2 regions of the Paenibacillus sp. M2 genome follow, and region 1 is predicted to be linked to the other one. Evidence: a T-box and tRNA genes for the amino acid it is inferred to sense, from the RefSeq annotation. Region 1 holds a T-box; the other holds one or more tRNA genes.

Region 1 (11,296 bases):
CGAACGCGCGTGAAGCCTTGCGTGAAGCAGAGACGGATGTGCTCGAAGGAGCGGATATGCTAATGGTTAAACCTTCGCTGTCCTATCTTGATGTCATGCGTACGATTAAGGATCAATTTGATCTTCCGCTTGTTGCCTATAATGTAAGTGGCGAGTATGCCATGGTGAAGGCGGCGGCGATTCAAGGCTGGATCGATGAGAAAAAGGTTGCCATGGAAATCCTGCTCAGCATGAAACGCGCAGGTGCAGATATGATCATTACCTACTACGGAAAAGACGCTTCACGCTGGTTGGCTGAGAAATAAAATAAATTACATTGAGGAGGATATTCATGACTGCACAACAAGGTAATCGTCGCAAGGATGAGCGCTCACGCAGCGCGTTTGAGGAAGCGAAGCAGTACATACCCGGGGGTGTGAACAGCCCTGTACGCGCATTCAAATCGGTGGGACTTACTCCGATCTATGCAGAACGTGGTGAAGGGTCCAAAATCTACGATATTGATGGCAATGTTTTTATTGACTATGTGGGTTCGTGGGGCCCACTCATTATGGGACATGCACACCCTGACGTTGTAGAAGCTTTGCGTGAGACAGCCCTCAAAGGAACAAGCTTTGGTGCGCCTACCTTGCTGGAGACCGAGATGGCAAAACTGGTCTGTGAGCGTGTACCTTCTATCGATATCGTGCGGATGGTTAATTCTGGAACTGAAGCAACGATGAGTGCCATTCGACTGGCACGCGGGGTAACCGGACGCAGTAAAATTCTGAAGTTTGAAGGATCATATCATGGACATGCAGACAGCTTGCTGATCAAGGCTGGCTCAGGTGTTGCAACGCTGGGTCTTCCAGATAGTCCAGGCGTGCCTGAAGGCGTAGCTGTGAATACCATTACGGTGCCTTATAACGATCTGGAGTCCGTGAGACTTGCTTTTGAACGTTATGGTGAAGAACTGGCCGCTGTTATTGTGGAACCTGTGGCGGGTAACATGGGGGTTGTTCCTCCGGCTTCCGGTTTCCTTGAAGGCCTGCGGAGTTTGACGACCCAATATGGCAGCCTGCTTATTTTTGACGAAGTCATGACCGGTTTCCGCGTAGGGTTGAACTGTGCTCAGGGACGATATGGGGTTACACCTGACCTGACTTGTCTGGGTAAAGTTATCGGTGGCGGACTCCCGGTTGGTGCTTATGGTGGCCGTCGGGATCTGATGGAACAGATTGCTCCAACAGGACCAATCTATCAGGCAGGTACATTGAGCGGGAATCCGCTGGCTATGGCAGCAGGGTATACAACGCTCAAATTGTTAACACCAGAGGTCTATGACCGTCTGGAGACATTGTCTGCACGTCTGCAAGCCGGATTCGAGAAAAATGCAGCTGAGACGGGTATTGCGATAACCATTAACCGTGTGGGTTCCATGGTTTGTCCATTCTTCAGTGCCGTTCCAGTAACCAATTATGATATTGCCAAAGAAAGCAATCTGGATCAATTCCGTCGTTATTTTGCGGCCATGATTGATCAAGGTGTGAGTGTTGCGCCTTCGCAATACGAAGGTATGTTTGTCTCTGGTGTGCACACGGAGCAGGATATTGACGATACGATTGAGGCGAATCGTAAAGCTCTTCAATCGCTATGACCATCAAAAGTTGGAAACGCCGCGGGGAATGGCTTGAGCTGATGCCAGGGAAAGCCGTAACAGGCAGCTCGGACAAACCGATGGCTGCAGAGCAATGGTTATTGTCTGAACTTCAGTTTCCGGAGAAACTGCTCCGTCAGTTAAAAGCAAACCAAGGAATACAACTTGCAGGGGACCGGCTTCGGCTGGCCCTTTTTGCGTCCCAGCCAATCGATGTTGAGCCACGCTGGGCTGATGTGAATGTATTATATGAGGATGATTTCTGTCTGGTTATGCACAAACCGGCAGGCATGAAACTGCATCCAGATGGAAGCCGTGCCGATCAGGCCATCACGCTGGATCATGTGGTTGCCTCCTATTATGAAATGAACGGAATTCAGGCAAGCGTACGCCATGTTCATCGACTGGATGAGGATACAACGGGACCTGTCCTATATGCCAAAAATGCTTTTGCCCTCGCCAAACTGGATGAAGCGATGCGTCGTAAAGAGATTGGTCGCCATTATGTAGCTATTGCAGGTGGACAAATTCCCCTTGAACTCCACAAAATTGATGCTCCGATTGGCAAGGATAGACATCACAAGCAGCGCAGACGTGTCTCGGAAGGTGGACAGGAAGCTGTTACTCATGTGGAGACCGTCGAAGTGTGGGAACGAGCAACCCTTGTACGATTAAAGCTGGATACAGGACGAACACACCAAATTCGTGTACACCTGAGTTACGCGGGACACCCGCTCATTGGTGATTCGTTGTATGGTGGTAGAGCGGATGCCATTGGGCGACAAGCACTTCATGGAGAGATGCTTAAGTTTAGTCATCCGTTAACCGGAGCGATGATTGAAGTGAACGACCGTTGGCCATCCGATTTCACACAATTGGCAGAACGTGAAAAGGTGTATTCATAAATGATATAGAGCGAACTTTAATAGTTACACGAGAACGGAGAGGACAGAAATAACGTGAAGAAGCGGAGCGTTCGCCTAAAAGCTTTCTGAAAGAAAGCTGCATCGGAAGCATATGCTTCGCCGTTATCCCCGGATCTGCTCTTTGAAGAAGGGAATCAAAAAAAATCTGGGGATACAAGGTTTTTCAAAAGGTGGCATGCTCATCTCATTCAAGGCATATAGATGGGGTAACGAAGGATTTGGACCATGGATCAGTCCCATGAGAAGGATCATGGTGAACATATGCCGAAAGGAGGACGCCACCTTTGTTGAATCAACCTTATGGTTTGCGGTTCGATATTTATGAGCGCGTTCATTTGTCTGAGGGAGTCCCTGCGATTGAGGAATTGGAGGAAATTGAACTATACCCGCGCATTCAAGTCATAGGGCAGGATGATCATGCCACGTTAAGAGGGCATCTTTTGCTTACAGGTGCGTACAGAGGAGAAAATGAGGCTTCAGAGGAGCTCAAACATTTCATTCCCGTGGAGATCACAGTGCCTCTGAACCGGGTCAGATCGATTGAGGATATTTCCATCGAGATCGAAAATTTTGACGTGGATCTGTTATCCAATCGTAGTCTGAATATTACTGGCGTGTTGTCGCTGCGAGGCATCGAGGGCTTTCCTGTTGAAGAGCCACAAGTTTGGTCAGCAGATGAATTTACGGTAGTCCACTCACCGGATGCTCAGCAATCCAACCGTTCCGATGAAGCAGAACAGACAGGTAGCGACCCCAACACATTTGCACAAGAGTATCTGCTCCAGCGGAGTGAGGAAGAGAGACTTGCGAATGCAGCAGAACTTGCATATGGTGCCCCGGAATATCATCAGGAATATGCGAACTTATCATCGGCCGAGTCACTTCAATCTGAGGAGCAAAGTGCGGAGTATGCTAACGAAAACAGACAACCTGATGCAGACGAAGATCCCGCATCTCTGACAGAGAATGGAGATGAATTGGCATCCCATGAGCAATACAGCGAACCTTCTCCGATCTCGTCATTTATGGCTGAGACCGCTGATCGGTTAGCTTCTTACCCTGAGTCGGAACCGGTGCTGCCTCTGGAAGAAGAGTCTTTAGCGTGGTCCGAGCCTTCTGGGGATGCATTGCCTGAGGAGCCTAGAAATTCAGATCAAGTAGTCCCAGAGCCTACTGCTCAATCATCTAATGAGTTTGCAGCACCAGATGTACCGGACGCACCAGATGTATGGCATTTCGAATCAGCGAGATCTGTACCTCAGCAGGAGAATCAGGCAGTTGATGTTCCGGTTGAACCACAGGCGGAGAACTGGCAAGGTGTATTCGGTTCGTCCGAAGCAGGCAATGCAGAGGAAGAACGTCCGTCTTTTGAAGCGACTGGGGTAGATGAGTTTGTGCAGAACGAAGCATTTGTTCCTGAACCTGTTGCTGAGACGGAAGACAAGCCGGAGTTGAAGGTTGCTTTTGGCAGCAAAAAGGAATCCGCACCACGACAAGAGGAGGGTGTAGGTATCTCTTCCTTGTTATCCTCTGGCAGATCAGCACGCGATGCTGAAGTGGAGAGAGGCGAAGAGGTTCCAGCCGGTGTGATACAGGAAGAAACGTATGCACCTGAGGATGTGGAATGGAAGAATCTGTTCCTGGGAACGATCGTGGACCAGACGCCATTCCGTAAGGTGAAACTGTGTATCGTCCAGCGGGAAGATACACTGGATGCCATTGCAGATCGATACCAATTGAGCACGAGGGAACTTCAGTTGTATAACCGATTATCTGAACAAGTTGTGGAAGAAGGTCAGATATTGTACATCCCTTAATCCGTAGTTAAAGCCTTCGTTACGACCCGTGATCCCCTTGAGGATTGCGGGTTTTTGCATGTTTCGTCCTAAACCTGCATTCCAGCGCTCTTTATCCGCTGTTGTCAGGTTGACTATCGCGCACGAGCAAGGTATGATGTGTGTAGGTTTTTTGAAGAACAACGTGGAACGGGAGTAGTAGACAGTATGACCTTTCAGAGAGTGGAATTGCAACGCTGTGAGATTCCGCAGGAACCAACTGATCGAAGTCGCCCGGGAGTTGCCTGTTTGAATACAAGGGATAAATGAGATTTATCGTCATTTATTTCTGAGGTAGGATGGGCCGGTAGCAGCCGTTATCTGCTTGAAGTGTCACGTCATGTACAGAGGGTGAAGTCTATCTTGCTGTTGGCGTGAAACAAAGGTGGTACCGCGAAAGCTAACCTTTCGTCCTTTGATGGATGAAAGGTTTTTTTTGTTTTTTTTGGCGAAGATGATGAAGATGAAGTAACGGAGGAATGACACATGTCTGAGGAAAAAAAATCAGCTGCAACAGAAATGCCGACCACTTACGATCCTAAAGCGGCAGAGGACAAATGGTACTCCACCTGGATGGAGCGCGGATATTTCAAAGCCGGTCAACGTAAAGATGCCGAACCGTATACGATTGTAATTCCACCCCCAAATGTGACCGGGATGCTGCACATCGGGCATGCGCTCGACTTTACACTACAGGATATTCTGATCCGCACCAAACGGATGCAGGGTTATGATGCACTGTGGCTTCCGGGTTCCGACCATGCAGGTATTGCTACCCAAACCAAAGTGGAGCAGAAGCTGCGTGAAGAAGGTCTGACCCGTTATGATCTGGGACGTGAGAAGTTTCTGGAGAAAGTATGGGACTGGAAAGATCAATATGCAACTACCATCCGTCAGCAATGGGGCAAAATGGGATTGTCGCTTGATTACTCACGTGAACGTTTTACGCTGGATGAAGGTCTGTCCCAAGCGGTTCGTAAAGTATTTGTTCAACTGTATGAAAAAGGCCTTATTTACCGAGGCAAACGCATCATTAACTGGGACCCGGTGAACCGGACAGCTCTGTCCGACATTGAGGTTGAATATAAAGAGGTTCAGGGTCATTTGTACCATCTGCGGTACCCGCTCAAAGATGGAAGTGGCTACGTTACCGTGGCAACAACGCGTCCAGAAACGATGCTGGGTGATACAGCAGTTGCTGTTCATCCGAAGGATGAGCGCTATGCAGATATGATTGGTAAAGTGCTTGTACTGCCTATCATTGGACGAGAAATTTCAATTATCGCTGATGATTACGTGGATAAAGAATTTGGAAGTGGTGCTGTTAAAATCACGCCTGCGCATGATCCAAATGACTTTGAAGTAGGTCTTCGTCATGACCTGCCTCAGATTACGGTAATGGATGAGAGCGGCACAATGAATGCTGAGGCAGGCAAGTATCAGGGACTGGATCGCAGTGACTGCCGCAAGCAGATTGTTGCTGACTTGAAAGAGCAGGGCGTATTGATCAACATTGAGGATCACACGCATCAGGTTGGACACAGTGAACGTACGGGAGCTGTTGTTGAGCCGTATCTGTCTACACAGTGGTTCGTTGAGATGAAGCCACTTGCAGAGAGAGCGATTAAGAAGCAACAGAGCGGCGAAGGGGTTAATTTTGTTCCAGATCGTTTTGAGAAAACCTATCTGAACTGGATCGAGAACGTTCGTGACTGGTGTATTTCCCGTCAACTGTGGTGGGGACATCGTATTCCGGCCTGGTATGATGAGGAAACGGGTGAAATCATTGTATCTGCTGAAGATCCGACAACGCTGCCAGAGTATGCTGGACGCAAGCTCAGACAGGACGAAGATGTACTCGATACTTGGTTTAGCTCCGGCTTATGGCCGTTCTCCACGCTAGGCTGGCCGGAAGATACGGAAGATCTGAAACGTTATTATCCGACAAGTGTACTTGTGACAGGGTATGACATCATATATTTCTGGGTTGCACGTATGATTTTCACTGCATTGGAATTCACGGATGAGATTCCGTTCAAGGATGTGCTGATGCATGGTCTTGTTCGTGATGCAGATGGACGCAAAATGTCCAAATCATTGGGCAACGGTGTAGATCCGCTGGATGTGATCGAGAAATATGGCGCAGACGCAATGCGTTACATGATCTCAACCAGCAGCACGCCAGGCCAGGATCTCCGTTTCCGTTGGGAACGGGTGGAGCAGGCTCGTAATTTTGCCAACAAGATCTGGAACGCTTCGCGCTTTGCATTGATGAATCTGGAAGGATTCACTTATGAGGAACGTGACATTAGCGGAGAGCTTGGTACAGCGGATTATTGGATTTTGCACCGTCTGAACGAAACTTCCCGCGATATTACGCGTCTAATCGAAGCGTATGAGTTTGGGGAAACGGGTCGTGTGTTGTATAACTTTATCTGGGATGACCTGTGTGACTGGTACATTGAGTTTGCTAAGCTGTCCTTCTATGGGGAAGATCCGGTTGCCAAGAAGAAAACACAATCCGTGCTGGCTTATGTGCTGGATCAGACCATGCGCCTGATTCATCCGTTTATGCCATACATCTCCGAAGAGATCTGGCAGCATCTGCCACATGAAGGTGAGACGATTACGTTGGCAGCATGGCCGGTATATGATCCTGCTCTGGAGAACCCGGAGGCTGTTGCCGAGATGAACCTGCTCATGGATACCATTCGTGCAGTTCGGAACATTCGTGCAGAAGTGAATGTGCCTATGAGCAAAAAGATCGAATTGATGGTAAAAGCAAATAGCCCTGAAGCGTCCAGCATCATCGAACGTAACAGTCATTACATCAAACGTTTCTGTAACACGTCCGAGTTCGATAGTGGGCTGGATCTAAGCTCCCCGGATAAGGCGATGACTGCAATCATCACAGGGGCAGAACTATACTTGCCGCTGGCTGGTCTTATTGATATCGAACAGGAAGTGGCTCGCCTGGAGAAAGAGTTACAGAACCTTGAGGGCGAAGTACTCCGTGTGGAGAAAAAGCTGTCGAATCAAGGCTTTGTTGCCAAAGCGCCTGCCAAGGTTATTGAGGAAGAGCGCGCCAAGCAAGCAGACTATTCCGATAAACGGGATAAAGTGATTGCACGAATCAAGGAACTGAAAGGTTAATATACTTGGGTCGGATGGAGAGCCATTATGCCATCCGGCCGCTTTTTTCACTCAAACTCGGGACCGAAGGTGAATCAGATGACGGAATTAGACGGGACAGATGCAGCAGCTCCTTTACTTACGTATAACGAGGCCGTGGACTGGATCAATGGCCTTATTCCTTTTGGCATTCGACCTGGATTGGAACGAATCGAGAGTCTGATGTCTATGTTAGGCAATCCTCACCAACGTCTCAAATTTATTCACGTCGCGGGAACGAACGGCAAAGGTTCGACTTGCGCTTTTTTGACGTCAGTACTTCTTCAGGCTGGATATGATGTGGGTACCTTTACGTCGCCTTATATCACCAAGTTTACGAACCGTTTTCAATACAACGGCGAGGATATTCCGGAAGAGACTTTGTTGAAGATCTCTAACCGTCTGCGCCCGTTGGTTATGGAAATGGCATCTACTCCACTTGGTTCCCCAACGATGTTTGAGGTGTCCACGGCTCTCGCGCTTCTGTATTATGCAGAAGAGTGCTACCCTGATGTTGTGGTATGGGAGACGGGGCTGGGGGGAAGGATGGACGTAACGAATATTGTTTCGCCTGTTGTGTCCGTCATCACCAACATTGGTATGGATCACACGGATGTGCTTGGAGATACGATTGAGCAGATTGCTGGAGAAAAGGCAGGCATTATCAAGCCGGGAGTACCCGTTGTGACCTGCGCGACGCAACCTGAAGCTGTGAAAGTGATTCAGGAGAAAGCACAGCAGCTTCAATCAAGCCTGTATTTGGCTGGAGATCAATTCTCTTATCATCGACTGGAGAGTAATGAGAACGGACAATCTTTTCATTTTACCGGCCCGTTTCGTGATCTGGACGTTCGCATACGCATGCAAGGCTCACATCAATGTGACAATGCTGCGGCCGCACTGATGGTGCTTGAATTGCTTAGACAATACATGGCATTTATGCTGGATGACAACGATATTGCACTTGGACTGGAGAATGCTTTCTGGGCAGGAAGATTCGAAAAAGTCGTCGATGAACCCCGAATTGTGCTTGATGGAGCACATAATCCGGAAGGGGCAGAGTCACTGGCCAAGAGCATTGTGGATGTCTATCCGCACAACAAGTTAATTTTGATGATGGGTATGTTGGCAAATAAGCATCACGAAGCGTATTTGCAGCATATACTGCCACTAGTGGATACGCTGATCCTGACCGAGCCAGATTTCCGACGCAAAATGGATGCAGCCGAATTGCTGCAGATTGTCGAACGGGTACGTCCCGCCATTGCGAAGCAGGAACTGGAAATCATCGTCGAGCCCGAATGGGCGAAGGCACTTGATCTATTGAAGTCACGGACGGAAGCGGAAGATCTGGGGGTGGTCTCCGGCACACTGTACCTGATTGCGGATGTGCGGGCAGCCCTTTTGCATCAAACCGATTCTGAAAAAGGTTGGTGAAAGTTTTGTTAAATACATCGGAACACGTTCATTTTATAGGGATTGGCGGATATGGCATGAGTGCCATCGCAAGAGTTATGTTGGAAATGGGATACACCGTTACCGGATCGGATGTCGCTTCACAGGAGTTGACCGAGAAGTTGGCAGCCAAGGGAGCGAAAATATATATCGGACATACGGCAGAGCACGTCACTGGGGCAGATCTGGTTGTCTACTCTACGGCAGCGCCTGCTGATAATGTGGAACGGGTAGCAGCTGCAGAGCTGAACATTCCGATTCTGCATCGTTCCCAGATGCTTGCACGTTTGTTGAACGAACGTAAAGGTGTGGCTGTAGCCGGAGCTCACGGTAAAACAACCACCTCATCCATGATTGCACTTGTTATGGATAAATGTGATACGGATCCGACATATATCATTGGCGGAGAAATCATGAATGTGGGTACCAACGCGAAGGCCGGTCAAGGCGACTGGGTAGTCGCTGAAGCGGACGAGAGCGATGGTTCGTTTTTGCAGTATCATCCATGGCTCGGTATTGTAACCAATATTGAGGCAGATCATTTGGAGAATTACAACAGTGATTTTGAGGAGCTCAAAAGGGCTTATGTGCAGTTCCTGAGCCAGATTCGTCCGGAAGGAACAGCGATTGTGTGTTCTGACGACGAGAATGTTCAAGCGATTTTGCCAGAACTCAAGTCACGGATTACAACCTATGGTATTGATCGTGCTGCAGATTATACGGCAACGGATATTGTATTGGGCGATCGCCGTATCTCCTTTACGATGAATCATCAGGGTGCTGCTATGGGCACGGTGGAATTATCGGTGCCGGGTAAGCATAACGTTTATAATGCGATGGCTACTGTGATTACCTGTCTGGAAGCAGGCATTCCATTTGAGAAGATTGTGGCAGCTATCATCCAGTTCCACGGAGCCAAACGCAGATTCCAGGTATTGGGCGAGGCGCGCGATATGCTGATCATCGATGATTATGCTCATCACCCAACTGAGATTGAAGCTACCATTAGTGCAGCCAAAGCAACGGGCAAACGTATTATCGCGGTATTCCAGCCACAGCGTTATACGCGTACGTTCTTCCTGCTGGATGCGTTCAGTCGTGCTTTTGCGGAAGCGGATGAAGTGCTTATTACGGATATCTATTCTCCTGCGGGCGAAAAACAGATCGAAGGGGTAACCTCAGCCAAACTGGTTGAACTGATTGTTCAAAACAGTAATGCTTCTGCACGTTACCTCCCTACAAAAGAAGAAGTTGTAGCTGATCTGCAGCATCGTTTGCAGCCAGGAGATCTTGTGATTACGATGGGTGCAGGTGATATTTGGAAAGTCGGCGATACACTTGCCAAAAGTTTGAAATAAATCAATTGAGAAAACGCCTGTCTTCGATACGAAGCAGGCGTTTTTTTTGCGTTATATGGAATGTATTCTCCAGTCTCTACATATAGCTGATATAAATGGGACAAAGGAGAGGGTACGGGTGAGCAATGCTAGAATGACGTTTCGCTTCGGGGATCATGAGTCGGACAAGCCTGAAAATAAGAGGAGTTCCGCGTCCAGTCCATTGGTGACGTTAAGTGAAGAGTTACCGCATAATCAACCGCTAACGCCTAAGCAGATGGATACAACCCCATCATGGACGCCTGAGGATATCCCCGGAGACTGGGGAGAGACGGTGCTGACAAGCTCTACTGTACCTGAACCTGACGAGCGGGTGAGCCCTGATTCGAACTTGAACTTGGATGAGGCTCATTATTTTGGAAACCGTTCCGGTTACGGTTATGTTAGTCACACCGATAATCCGGAGGAAGAGCGTCATGATCTGTCCAATACCCATGATGATCAAGGCCACGACTGGCTTGTAGATTCGGAGAACTATTCCTATAAGCGCAATCGCCCTCCAAGGGGCTGGAAAATGATTGGTTCTGTCACTGGGGCACTTGTTACCGGAGCGCTTTTTGGCATGGTTATTCTTTCATTTTTTAATAAAGAAGGAGCCCTAAAGCCAGGCAATCTTCTTCCCGTCAATCAGGCAGTTTCCACTGTGACGGGTCAGGAGGGGGCAGCAGGTACAGAACAGCAGGTACAGACAGCGGCTACTGGCAGCACGTATTATGCACTTCAATACGGCGTGTTCAGTTCTCCTGAACGAGCTGAGCAGGCCAAGCTTGAGCTGGCTCAGGCTGGTATAGCCGCAGGGTCTGATCCTGAAGATGGCAATCGAGTATATGCAGGCATTTCGGCTGATCGTGAAGAGGCCAAGCTACTTAGCTCCAG
Region 2 (11,296 bases), 790 kb from region 1:
TTTCTTGAACATCTTTCTTATTGTTCTCAATAATACTTACCAACGTGTCAAATTCCTTATTACTTTGCTGAGGTAATCGGATGGGATTTCCATCAGCATCAATCATTATTTCGTAGCCTCCACTTGCATCTTGTATCCGTACACCGTATTCATACCCTCCAAATACTTTCGGCCAGATAATTAATGTGGATTTTGCTTCGGGAGCCACTACAGCCAAGTTCCCACTAAAGAACAAATATATTGGCATTGCAACGTTATAGTTGTATCCATCCGAATCAACAATGTGATGGGAACCATACTTGTCCTTAGTAACCTCCTTAGTAAAAGGAGTGTATATAGTTGAGACAAAAACAAACCATACAAGGTTCCATACTATAAAACTCAGAAGGGCAATACCAGTTATAAGAAAAATTATTTTTTTCTTTCGTGTCATCTTCATAAGTGGATTATCCGATCCCCTTTCTTCTTTAATTTCTCATCATGAGTTACCATAACAATGGTCTTCCCCTGTAAGTGGAGTTGCTTGATAATATCCAGTACAGCCTCTGCATTTTTGTCATCTAGCGAACCAGTTGGCTCATCTGCTAAGATGATATCGCACTTTTTAATCATCAATCTTGCTAATGCTACTCGTTGCTGCTCCCCTCCCGATAATGTATAAACTTTTTTGTTTAGTTTGTCTTTAATTCCAACCCTCTCTAATGCTTGGTCAATGGATACTCCTGACTGGCAATCTTTCCGAACAAAACTTAGGTTTTCCTTTACTGTTTTATTATCAACAAGTGCAAAGTTTTGAAAAAGAAGTCCTAATTTATATTTGAAATAAAAAAGTTGATTTTTTCGTTTGCGAATATTGATGCCGTCTACTTTAATTTCCCCACGATCGATGGATTCAATTGCTCCAATTATGTTAAGAAGGGTTGTCTTTCCGCAGCCGCTAGGTCCAGAAAACACCACAAACTCTCCTTTATCAATTCTTAAATTTAGATCGGAAAAGAGCATATTACCTTCAAATGATTTCGATACATTTGTAACTTCAATCATAGACTTCCCCCCTTTAAAATTTTTGGAACAGAAGTTCTTTCAAGTTTTCGTATATAGTACAGAATAATAAAGGTTTCAAGGACAAGAATAATTAAACTTGCAAAAAATAAATATATAAAATAACTTCCGGAATCGTTAAATAATTGAACTACAGAAGCAGCAATGATGCCTAGGATAGTAGGAATTAAAGTGATAAGTAGAATCTTTCGATTTTTCTGCCATAAGGTATATCCCAGTACTTTTTTTACACTTAATTCTACCGCATTCACTTTATATTCTAAACGAAGAATGGTTGTAATCGTAACAAACTCTAAAAATAGAATTAAGAAAGTAAGTATGATATTTAAATAGAGCGTTCTCTTAATGATATTCCATTGATACTCATATTTTTCGAGTGCGTTAGTTAGTTGATAATAAAGCCGGTTTGTCTCTGTGGTATTTTCCGCAATAAAGTTGGCTAGTTGATCGGGTGAAACTTTATACAAAATATCATGAGCAAAGTCCCAGCGAAAGTGGCTAGCGTTTGCCGAATCAACATATTGACTCCAATCTATGTTGTTCAAAATAATAACGGGACTGTTTATATAAAAGCTACCATTTAATGAGAACTCATCAATGGCTATGACTTTTGGATTTCCACCGTAATAAATAATATCATAGTCGTATTCAATGCCATTTTGTTCGATCATCTGATAATTTTTTTTCAATTGATTAATTATATCCGTATCATCTTTCATATGCTCTGGTAAAACTAGATATAATCCCTTTTTTGTGTTTATTTGATTGAGTTCAGGTATCTGTTCTTGGAGGTAAGACAAATTATTTTGATTCGACAAAATCACGTTTTTTCCAAACACCCCAGAAGTAACGAGTTGTGTCGCATCAAAGTCTTTAAAGAACTTCCGGTAAAACGTTTCAGTCACAAATAGTGATTCTTCAAAGGAGGAGTTTTGATCTTGTTCATTTGTTTGGGCGTATTGTGTTTTTACATAAAAATAATCAGCATGGTTTTCAAAAAAAGATCGTTGTTGATAAAAGTGAACCCCCTCAACGATTACAACAATATTACTAGAAACGATAGTTAAAGTGATGATAACACTAATTGTTTTTAAAAAGTAATTTATTGTTAATAATTTTTTTGAACTAATTGTATCCGATAAGGCTTCTTTAATATTGTAGAAATAAAGAGAGGAATACAAAAGTGCGTTCAGAAACATCATACTCGAAAAAATGCTAACAGAAATAATAAGATAAAAAAAAGAATTTGTGTAATATTGGAGAATAAGAAGGGACGCAGAAAAAATAAGAGAGTAAGAAAACGTGTCCAGAATTATATTTTTTGCAACAATGGAGCTAGTTCTTTCTCCAAGAGAGATACGTATAAAGCTTTCTTTTTTTTGCAGAATTACATCATAATAAGAGAGGAAAAGTAAAACAATTGAAATAAGAGACCACACAAAAAAAATGTTCATCTTGCTTGAACTTTCATATCCTTCTTGTGGGAAGTTTCCTGCATATATACCATTCAAACTATCCTTAAAATTGAAAATATTATCCTTACTTCCAATCAGATAGTATTGAGATATATTTGATAAATCTTCGTTCTCTGGCAGTTCGTTTAATGTTTTAAAAACGACATTCTTTGTCCCAGATAATAAGCTTGGGTAACTTCTTTCATTGACATGAAGATGCTCCTGTATGTACTGAAATGCACCTGAAGTGCCGTAAATGCGACGTTCGCTTAATAGCATACTTTGGACATTCGATATAACAGTATATACTTGTACGTCATTTTGTTGTGCAGCTTTTGTTATGTCCTCGACCATTTTGGGTTCCGTATTATTTGGAGATCCATTTAAAAAGAGCGTAGTGCTATAGTTTGCAGTTTCGAAATTATCTAAATATAATTGATAGCTTTCACCAGTAATGAGAAAACCTACTAATATCATTATGATACTAATTCCGTATTTTATTTTTTTCAACAACCATACGCTCCTTGTAATAAGATTACAAAATGTACACAAGGAGATCTCCTTGTGTACATTTCACACTATTAGAGTGAAAGAAACATATGAATTAGTAATTCATTGTGTATTTCACTGAAACGTTGTTATGTGTGACTTCGACTTTTGCCCAACTACCAGCAGAACCACTAGAGGAACTACTGTTGCTTGAACCTCTGGTTACAATAGCAGTATGGCCATTTGAGTCATGAATGGTCCAGGTAAAGTCCTCGTCAATTGCAAATTTATTAAACCCATATTGCATTTTTCCTTTTTTATCTGCCGTCGATAATTCAGCCTTCCATGCCTTCTCGAAATTAGAAGCACCATTTCTAGAAGCTTCAATTGATGCAGCAGATGCCGTCAGAGCAGAAAGGGATAAGGACAGAACTATAGCTACTGTGGCAATAGAAGCGATTTTAAATTTTTTCATTTTGTATCATCCACCTTTTAGTTTATTTTATAAACAGTCAACTAACAAGAGAGGGAACTGATATTACTTTGAAAGATGGTGCTCTTATGTGTTATTTCCACTTAGGTATCTCTATATAAAAATGGAGTTTTATAAATTTCTATTTGATATGAAATAATAACGCGCTGCATCTAAGTGCATATTCATTAGCACAAATAGAATTGGACTACAAACTTATACTATAGATACCGCTGTAGAAACACGTGTATAATGGTTCCCATTGTCGTCACAAGGTTCATCATTCTGATGAATGACATTATACTTGTTTAGGATCTTGTTTTCAAAGTTGCGACCTAGCTAAGTCTACAATAATTTACCATTAAAAATTACAAATATCAACAAATTTATTTATTTAATTCCTTTTTAGCATGTGTTAAAGCAAAAAAACTATAATTTTTAATGTTGGGCATTTTTTATTTGAAATGCAATGTAATGTAAGTATTATACTGAGATGTTGATTGAATTAAGTTATAAATATCTAAAATCTTATATTGAATGGCTGTTTGCTTCAACACTAGTCAGCAATCACGTATCAAAAATCACCTGTCGAGAAGAAGATTATTGAGAGGTAGGATGAATCGATTGACTTTTTGTCCTGGCAATAATATATTGTTGTCAGGACAAAAAAAGAGGTGAAGCAAATGTCCGCCAAAAAGATGGGGCGGCCTAAATCTGACAAACCCAAAAGCAGAACGATTGAGATACGTGTTGACAAGGAAATTATGAACAAGCTCGATATTTCGGCTGAGAAGCTGAATACGAATCGATCAGACATCGTTCGCAAAGGGATTGAGAAGATTTACGACGATCTCCAAAAATAAAAAAGGAAGCAGCGCTAGTCCCACGAAGAACACGCTGCTTCCTACCCCGCAATCACTTGAATGAGCGACTGCATAAATATCCTACCATGTGCAGAACGTTCATTCAAGTGAGGTGGGAATTGATATACAGGAGGATGCACATGAATTCGATATTAGAAGCATTATATAATGGACGACTTCGATCGGATGAGATGATGATGCCGACACATCCTGAATACCAAGCGTTAGGGCGGCAGATTGCAGCTCTGACAGAGCAGTGGAAGAATCGATTGAGCGAGAACGAATTCCGTGAGCTTGAACAGTTATTTGACTTGTGTGGCAGATGTGAGGGCATGCATAGGGAAGCAGCGTTTACACAAGGTTTTCGTCTGGGTGCCAACATGTTAATTGAAGTCATGAGTCAGCGTGAGGAATCGGTGTTGGAGTTTAGCTAAGTTTAACGATGTGAGCAGAGATCCGGTTTACTTTTACAGCTAAATTTTCAGGAAATGAAGTTCATACAACATACTCATATTGCAACATAAAATTGTATCATACATTTAATATAACAAAGCCCTCAAATCCTCTCTGCATTCAGCAGCAGGGTTCGAGGGCTTCACTTAAACATAGAGTTAACAATTTATATATAGGGAAAGAACCTGTTAAACAACTTGTTCCTTAATCCGCAATATTTCCCGCCATCTTCAGACGACGAGCAATCTCTTTAAAGTCTTCTTGCGAAATGCCTGGTGCGAATTCTTCTTCCACCGCAGGAGCTTCCGGAATCGGGAACCCTTCAGGTATCCCTTGGATGACTTCAAGAGGTTGTCCATCTTCGGGATGAGTGCCTTTCCAGATCTGACCGATCGTGTTGAAATCTTTGTCACTATAGGTGTACAGCTTGGTGTGTACCCCTTTTTCTTCATATTTACGAGCCTCGTTGAAGGCTTTGTTGTTCAGTGAAGGAATAGGAACCAGCTTGGTCACATTTACGCCAGTTGCAATCTCAAGTGCTTTCGCATATGCGACAACATGAACGCCGCCACGTACCAGCAGGAAACCAACTACTTCCCGGGCTGCCGGGTGATCCGTCATCTCATATACTTTCATTTTATGGGTACGAGCGCCACATTCTAAGAAGAAGTTATGCAGCAGATCCTCGACCAGGTTGCCACTGTTGAAGACGTTTGCTCCCGTCCATGGATTACCCATAGAGTCGAAAGGCATTGCGCCTTGTGCACCTGCCAGATAGTGATACGACAGACGAGCATCTTTCACCGAACCTAGCGGCGTATCGTCGGGTTCTTTGTACTCGGTTGAGCCTCTGAGGCACTTGTTAATCCCATGAGACACGAGTTCAACATGACCCAATTCTTCAGCCGTAATGCTCATGACGAGGTCATAGAAGGGCTTCAGCTTTTCTTTGGAACGAAAATTAAACGATTGATAGAGGTAATTGTTCAACGTTGACATTTCTCCGAATTTGCCGCCGAGCAATTCTTGTATAGCTGCCGCAGCATTCGGATCTGGCTTCTCGACATTGGGAATCTCAATCAGGATTTCATCCAAGCGTTTGAACATGCGGGTGTAACCTCCTCAAATTGGTATTGCAGATCGTGTAGGGTTTCAGATCGTGGAGTCACTCTGTCATGGCCTATTACACGTTTGTTGGGTTTTTTAAACAAAAAACCAACCAAATGGGACTTAAGCATCGTATAACGCATGCCCCAACTTTTCTCCCATTTGTTATTTCCAATACGGTCAAATTTATGTATAATCAAACATTCAAACGAGTCTCCACATACAAGAGAAGAGAGTTATGAATCCATAAAGGAGTAAGAGATGAATAAGCGTTGGATACAAATAGTTGGGATTGTGATGTTTCTAATGATTCAGATGTACATAAGCAGCGAGCCTGCCACAGCATATGACGTTACAAACGAGGTTCAGGTGGATGAAGAAACACGGCAGTTACTTGAGAAGAAATACGGGTTGGAACGTCCTGAGGAGCCGAAGACACAACAACACTTTTTCTCGGGTGACTGGGGAATGAGTTTCCGGACGGAGCCTCCTGATTCGTTTGGCCGGCTTGTTCATGTGGTTCCTTTTTCCCTACGACCACTTGCCTGGATCTTTTGTTTATTCGTGTAAAATGAAACTCGGACGGGCAATATAACAGAAATATATTGTCCCAAGGAGTGAGTGAAATGAGAATGCTCATCGTTACCGTTATGTCGGTAGTCCTGAGTTTAGCTGGAATTACATCTGGTACAGGTGCTGCTATCCCTGATTATGCGAAGTGGGGAATTATTGCGGTTAAAGAAACACAGACCAAGTATAATGTGGATATTTTGGACTATAAGCATATCGGTCGTACCTCCCTAACAGCGGATCAATCACGGGAACAGTTCAAGCTGTGGGTTCGTGCTAAAGACGGCAAGCAATTCGCAGTCTATGTAAATGTTGATTTTAATCCATCTACACAACAGTTAAAGAAAGTGCAATTTTCGGAATCGGATCGACACTGATCCGTTACTGAACTTGATCATTATAAGCCATGTTTGCATATCAGCTACATCATTGGAGGAACCAGACTACCTTAATCTTTAAGGTGAAAGTCTGGTTTTTTTTATTTTACAAAATCCTTTTTTTACTATTGAATAAAGAACTTATGTTCGCATATAATAAGAAATACAAACAAACGTTCTTATCGGAGGGATGATTATGCTAGGGAAATATATTGGCCAGATGGTGGAGCTTGTCTACATGGATCGTGCAGGGCAGATTACGCAGCGACAGATTCGAATTAACAGTGTACGTGGCGGGATGATTAGGGCATCAGCAGGAAAAGAAGGCTCACCCCGAACATTTCTGGAGCAAGGTATTTTGGCATGGCGTCCTGTTACCGATCTGAATGGGGAGGTAAAGTATGCTGAACGACTTTGAACGCAAGATTTTGCGTATTATGGTGAACTATGCAGGACAACGGCGCAGGCTGCCGCGTATGGATGAACTGGAGAACAAGACGGGACGAAGCAGAGCTTACATTCATGAGTCTTTGCTGGAGCTTGAACGAACCGGGCACATCGCGTGGGAGAATCGGTCTACTCTCGAAGGTATACAGATTTTACAGGCATGGGAACAGGTACAACAGCCGATTCGCAAAAGCCAACCTTCCGGTGATTCCGTAAAATATTTTACGGACTACTAATCATAATAAGAAAACGCCAACCCGGATATCCGGATCGGCGCTTATTGTGTCACATGTACGACATGTGCATCTATTTTAGAAATGGGGAAGTTGGTCCAGGTTGTTGGTTGGGTCACCGTCGGCATCGCCGCGAATGTACATTTCGCCATCCTTGCCTTTAAATACATTCACACCGGCAATAGCACCAGCTTTTACTTCTGCAAGTGCCTGCTGATAATCCAGTACACGTCCTGCTGAAGTCTGAAAAGCTGTCAGGTCACCGTCACCATTTTTCTGTACTGCTGTGAAACTCTCGCGTGTCGTTTGATCCATGATGTCACACTCTCCTTATATGACGAGATAGGAATCTGTTTACCTGATTAGCCTATCCGAATTCATGGGAAGTATGCATCATATGCTGATCAGACTTGCCAATGCCGAAGTTTTACAGACTCTTTTTCATGCGAACATGCAGAATATCTGCATCATAAAAAGGTTCTTCCGAAATCACTTCATAACCCAGTTTTTCATAGAATTTCTGTGCCTGACATTGAGCATCCAGTATAGAATAGGATAAGCCGAGTTCACGTGCTCGTTCCTCCATCGCGAGCAGAAGCACACGTCCATAACCGAATGAACGATGAGACTCAAGCACCGCGATCCGCTGCATTTTGGCCGTATCCTTGCTGTAATAGATCAGACGTCCTGTGGCTACAGCTTGGCCATCCGTACTTAACAATACATGATGCACATCTGGACTGATGACATCATATTGATCAATCTCAATCTCGGCAGGCACCTGTTGCTCGATCACAAAAACGTGATGGCGAATTCCCAGGGCTTGCTCCAGTTGTTCTTCTGTCGATACATAACTAATCTCAGCTGCCAATTCCATTCCTTCTTTCTGCTCTTGCGCGACATATCAGACTGAATTATACAAAAAAATGTTTTTCCTGTATAGTGAAGTCTGGAACATATTGGGAGAGGAGGGGGTAGTGATGGGCATGACAGGCATCATGGTCATTACCTTGTTAATGTCAGCGGGAATGATTACTCTGTTGTATTACGTTACGAAGAAAGCATACTCACGCAAGTGGGATGAAGATGAGTAATTCATCTGTTAACCTTTACGGCAAGACTTCACTGCTTCCTCGCGGAGAATATACATCTTGAATTACAGATTTGGAGTATACGTCCAGCCAGACGGGCAGAGATTCAACATTCTCATTGGGTTGTTTTAACTGTTGAAATTGAACCGTATGTTCGTCCTTCTCCAAGCTGCAACCCGTAACGGTTGTACTGAGAATCACAAGCCCAGCAAAGAGAAAGAAGCATTTGGTAAATGTATATTTATTGGATGTTGACCGTTTTGTTAAGTTTCTCATAGGGAATTCACCTCGTTGTAGAAATGGTAATCTTTCCTTTATTGTGCACCATTTCGGGTGAATTATAACCAAATAAATCATTGACAATGAACACGGTTACTTGATATGATACTGTTACTTGATTGGGAAACATTTATATATCATGATCTGTTAGCTCAGCTGGGAGAGCACTATCTTGACAGGGTAGGGGTCAGTGGTTCGAGCCCACTACAGATCATACACGAGAAGCCTTACGATGTAAGGCTTCTTTTCTTTTTTTACATACAAACATGAATGAGATTTGAGAAAGCTTCATGTTCTTTTCCTTTTTTTAAACAAAACTTAAATAAAACATAAATTCAACGTAAGGTTCCTCTTCTATACTTGGTTCTGAGGTCATCATAGAACAGGAGAAGGAGAGAACTAATGAATTATTCAAACCCATTTACATCAAAGTTAGCCAGAGTAGGGATTGCGGGTACACTGGCTTTAATACTGGCAACAAGCCCACTTGCCAACATGGGGGTTGTGGCAGCGGAAGCAGTCCCACCTGTATCTACGAAGATACATAACACACAGAAAGACTCTTTAGAGCAGGCCCCGATTCAATACCAGATCCAGGCTCGATTAAATGAGAAGGACATGACGATCCAGGGGAGCGAGAAGGTAACATATCGCAACACAAGCAAGGATACCCTCCAGCAGTTGGTCCTTCATACATATGCTGACGTAAACCTCTCCAAGTCTACACAGGCGAGCATGTACCAACAGCATAATGAAAAGATTAGTGAAGATCACCCGGAGAAGACAGCGGAGGACTTTCTGGGTGGCATCGATATTCAGGCTGTAACAGCAGATAGCCAATCTCTCGATTTCCATAAGGAAAACCAAGCGTTGACCGTGCAGTTGAAAGAGCCCGTTCAACCAGGCGAATCTGTATCATTCCAACTGGAGTTTCAGTTGAATATACCCTATGGCTCACAGCGAGTTTCCTACTACAAGGACATGATCAATGGTGCGCACTGGTTCCCGGTGATGTCTGTTTACGACGAGGTTAAGCATCAATGGAACAAGGCACCGTATAGTCGAACTTTTGAGAGCGATTATTACACCTCATCGGACTTTGAAGTTCAATTTAATGTGCCTGAGGAGTATCAGGTAGCCATGCCTGGCTCTATCACCACTCAAGACAGTACAGAACATGGACGTAAAATTGTTTCTGCCGTAGCCGAGAATACGAGAGAGTTTGTTTTCTTTGCCAGTCCTAATCTTCAAGTGGAGCGCGCTACCCGTAACGGTCTGACGGTGGAATACTATTATTACAACGATGATCCATCCAAGAAAAAGATAGTTGACCGGTACATTAATCAGGCATTCAAGGTCATCGATTTTTATAGTGAGAAATATGGCAAGTATCCCTATCCAGAGTTCCGAATTGTCGAGACGTATGTACAAGGCGTTGCCGTGGAGTATGCGAGGCTCATCCAGATGGGACAGATTCAAAATGGTGCTATTCCAGAAGAAGACACAACCTTTGTTCATGAAATAGCGCATCAGTGGTTCCATGCATTGATCGGTAATAACTCGGAGACCGAATCCTTCCTGGATGAAGGCTTTGCTGATTTCTCCATGGTGTATTTTGCCGAGAAACAGGGAGACAAGCTAAATGGGTTCAGATCCATACAGTTTGATACTGCGCCCGTAGATATGGCGATTGCGTCAACAAACGATGAAGCTGGGGATTTAGCAGGTTTGGTGTATTATCAGAAGGGAAGACAAGCGATCTATCAGCTTTATCGTACCGTCGGCGAAGAGAAATTTGACGAATTGATGAGAACATATTTCAAACGCTACGTGTACCAGAATGCAACTTTAGAGGGGCTGCTTCACACCATTGAAGATGTGCTTGGTAAGGAAGTACGTTCAGAAATGCAGATGGCCCTATATCAGCCTAACTTTGTCTTAAAGCCGGAATACCAATTATCACAGGAAGAGACCGCCGCCTATGTACATGACATGTTACAACAACAGTATCAGGCTGTCATGGGCATGATCCCTAATCTGCCTTATGAAGTGATGAATCGATTGATGGACAAAGTCCTTCAAGGCGAGGAATTAACCATTGTGCTCAGCGATCAGGTCAGTAAGCTTGCAACTAAACAGCAGGAAGATATGGTTAATCAGTTGACCGGATTCCTTGATATGACCGGTATGAGATACGACATTATACGGGATCGCAAGAAACTGAAGCAAAAGATGAAAAAAGAGATTGGCAACAGTAACCTTATTGTCATTGGCAATGCCAAGTCAAACGGATTGGTGCAGGCTTTAAAATTTAACATTATTGATCGAACGAAACAGACGGGTTTTCCTTGGAAAAATACCATGAACCAACCTCTCGCCGCGGGTGCATACGTTATCAA

Evidence for each region. A T-box is a leader RNA that pairs with one kind of tRNA and senses whether it is charged. The one in region 1 lies ahead of ACETMN_RS26720 (valine--tRNA ligase), so its partner is inferred to be a tRNA-Val.
Region 2: it has a tRNA-Val gene. The T-box ahead of ACETMN_RS26720 (valine--tRNA ligase) is inferred to sense a tRNA for this amino acid. The anticodon was not compared.

Annotation. Positions count from the first base shown of each region.
Region 1 is NZ_CP169648.1:5,818,612-5,829,907, reverse strand. Features, by position in the region: gene hemB (porphobilinogen synthase) at 1-305, shown strand, start outside; gene hemL (glutamate-1-semialdehyde 2,1-aminomutase) at 332-1,636, shown strand; gene ACETMN_RS26730 (RluA family pseudouridine synthase) at 1,633-2,541, shown strand; gene ACETMN_RS26725 (LysM peptidoglycan-binding domain-containing protein) at 2,847-4,379, shown strand; T-box leader at 4,535-4,816, shown strand; gene ACETMN_RS26720 (valine--tRNA ligase) at 4,884-7,550, shown strand; gene ACETMN_RS26715 (bifunctional folylpolyglutamate synthase/dihydrofolate synthase) at 7,629-9,005, shown strand; gene murC (UDP-N-acetylmuramate--L-alanine ligase) at 9,062-10,381, shown strand; gene ACETMN_RS26705 (SPOR domain-containing protein) at 10,500-11,296, shown strand, end outside.
Region 2 is NZ_CP169648.1:5,025,429-5,036,724, reverse strand. Features, by position in the region: gene ACETMN_RS23315 (hypothetical protein) at 1-433, opposite strand, end outside; gene ACETMN_RS23310 (ABC transporter ATP-binding protein) at 436-1,044, opposite strand; gene ACETMN_RS23305 (hypothetical protein) at 1,041-3,026, opposite strand; gene ACETMN_RS23300 (hypothetical protein) at 3,121-3,480, opposite strand; gene ACETMN_RS23295 (CopG family transcriptional regulator) at 4,161-4,340, shown strand; gene ACETMN_RS23290 (DUF6809 family protein) at 4,481-4,774, shown strand; gene ACETMN_RS23285 (manganese catalase family protein) at 4,998-5,900, opposite strand; gene ACETMN_RS23280 (hypothetical protein) at 6,162-6,470, shown strand; gene ACETMN_RS23275 (DUF3889 domain-containing protein) at 6,527-6,847, shown strand; gene ACETMN_RS23270 (hypothetical protein) at 7,044-7,265, shown strand; gene ACETMN_RS23265 (hypothetical protein) at 7,249-7,530, shown strand; gene ACETMN_RS23260 (DUF3892 domain-containing protein) at 7,606-7,842, opposite strand; gene ACETMN_RS23255 (GNAT family N-acetyltransferase) at 7,955-8,398, opposite strand; gene ACETMN_RS23250 (hypothetical protein) at 8,637-8,894, opposite strand; tRNA gene ACETMN_RS23245 (tRNA-Val) at 9,039-9,111, shown strand; gene ACETMN_RS23240 (M1 family metallopeptidase) at 9,300-11,296, shown strand, end outside.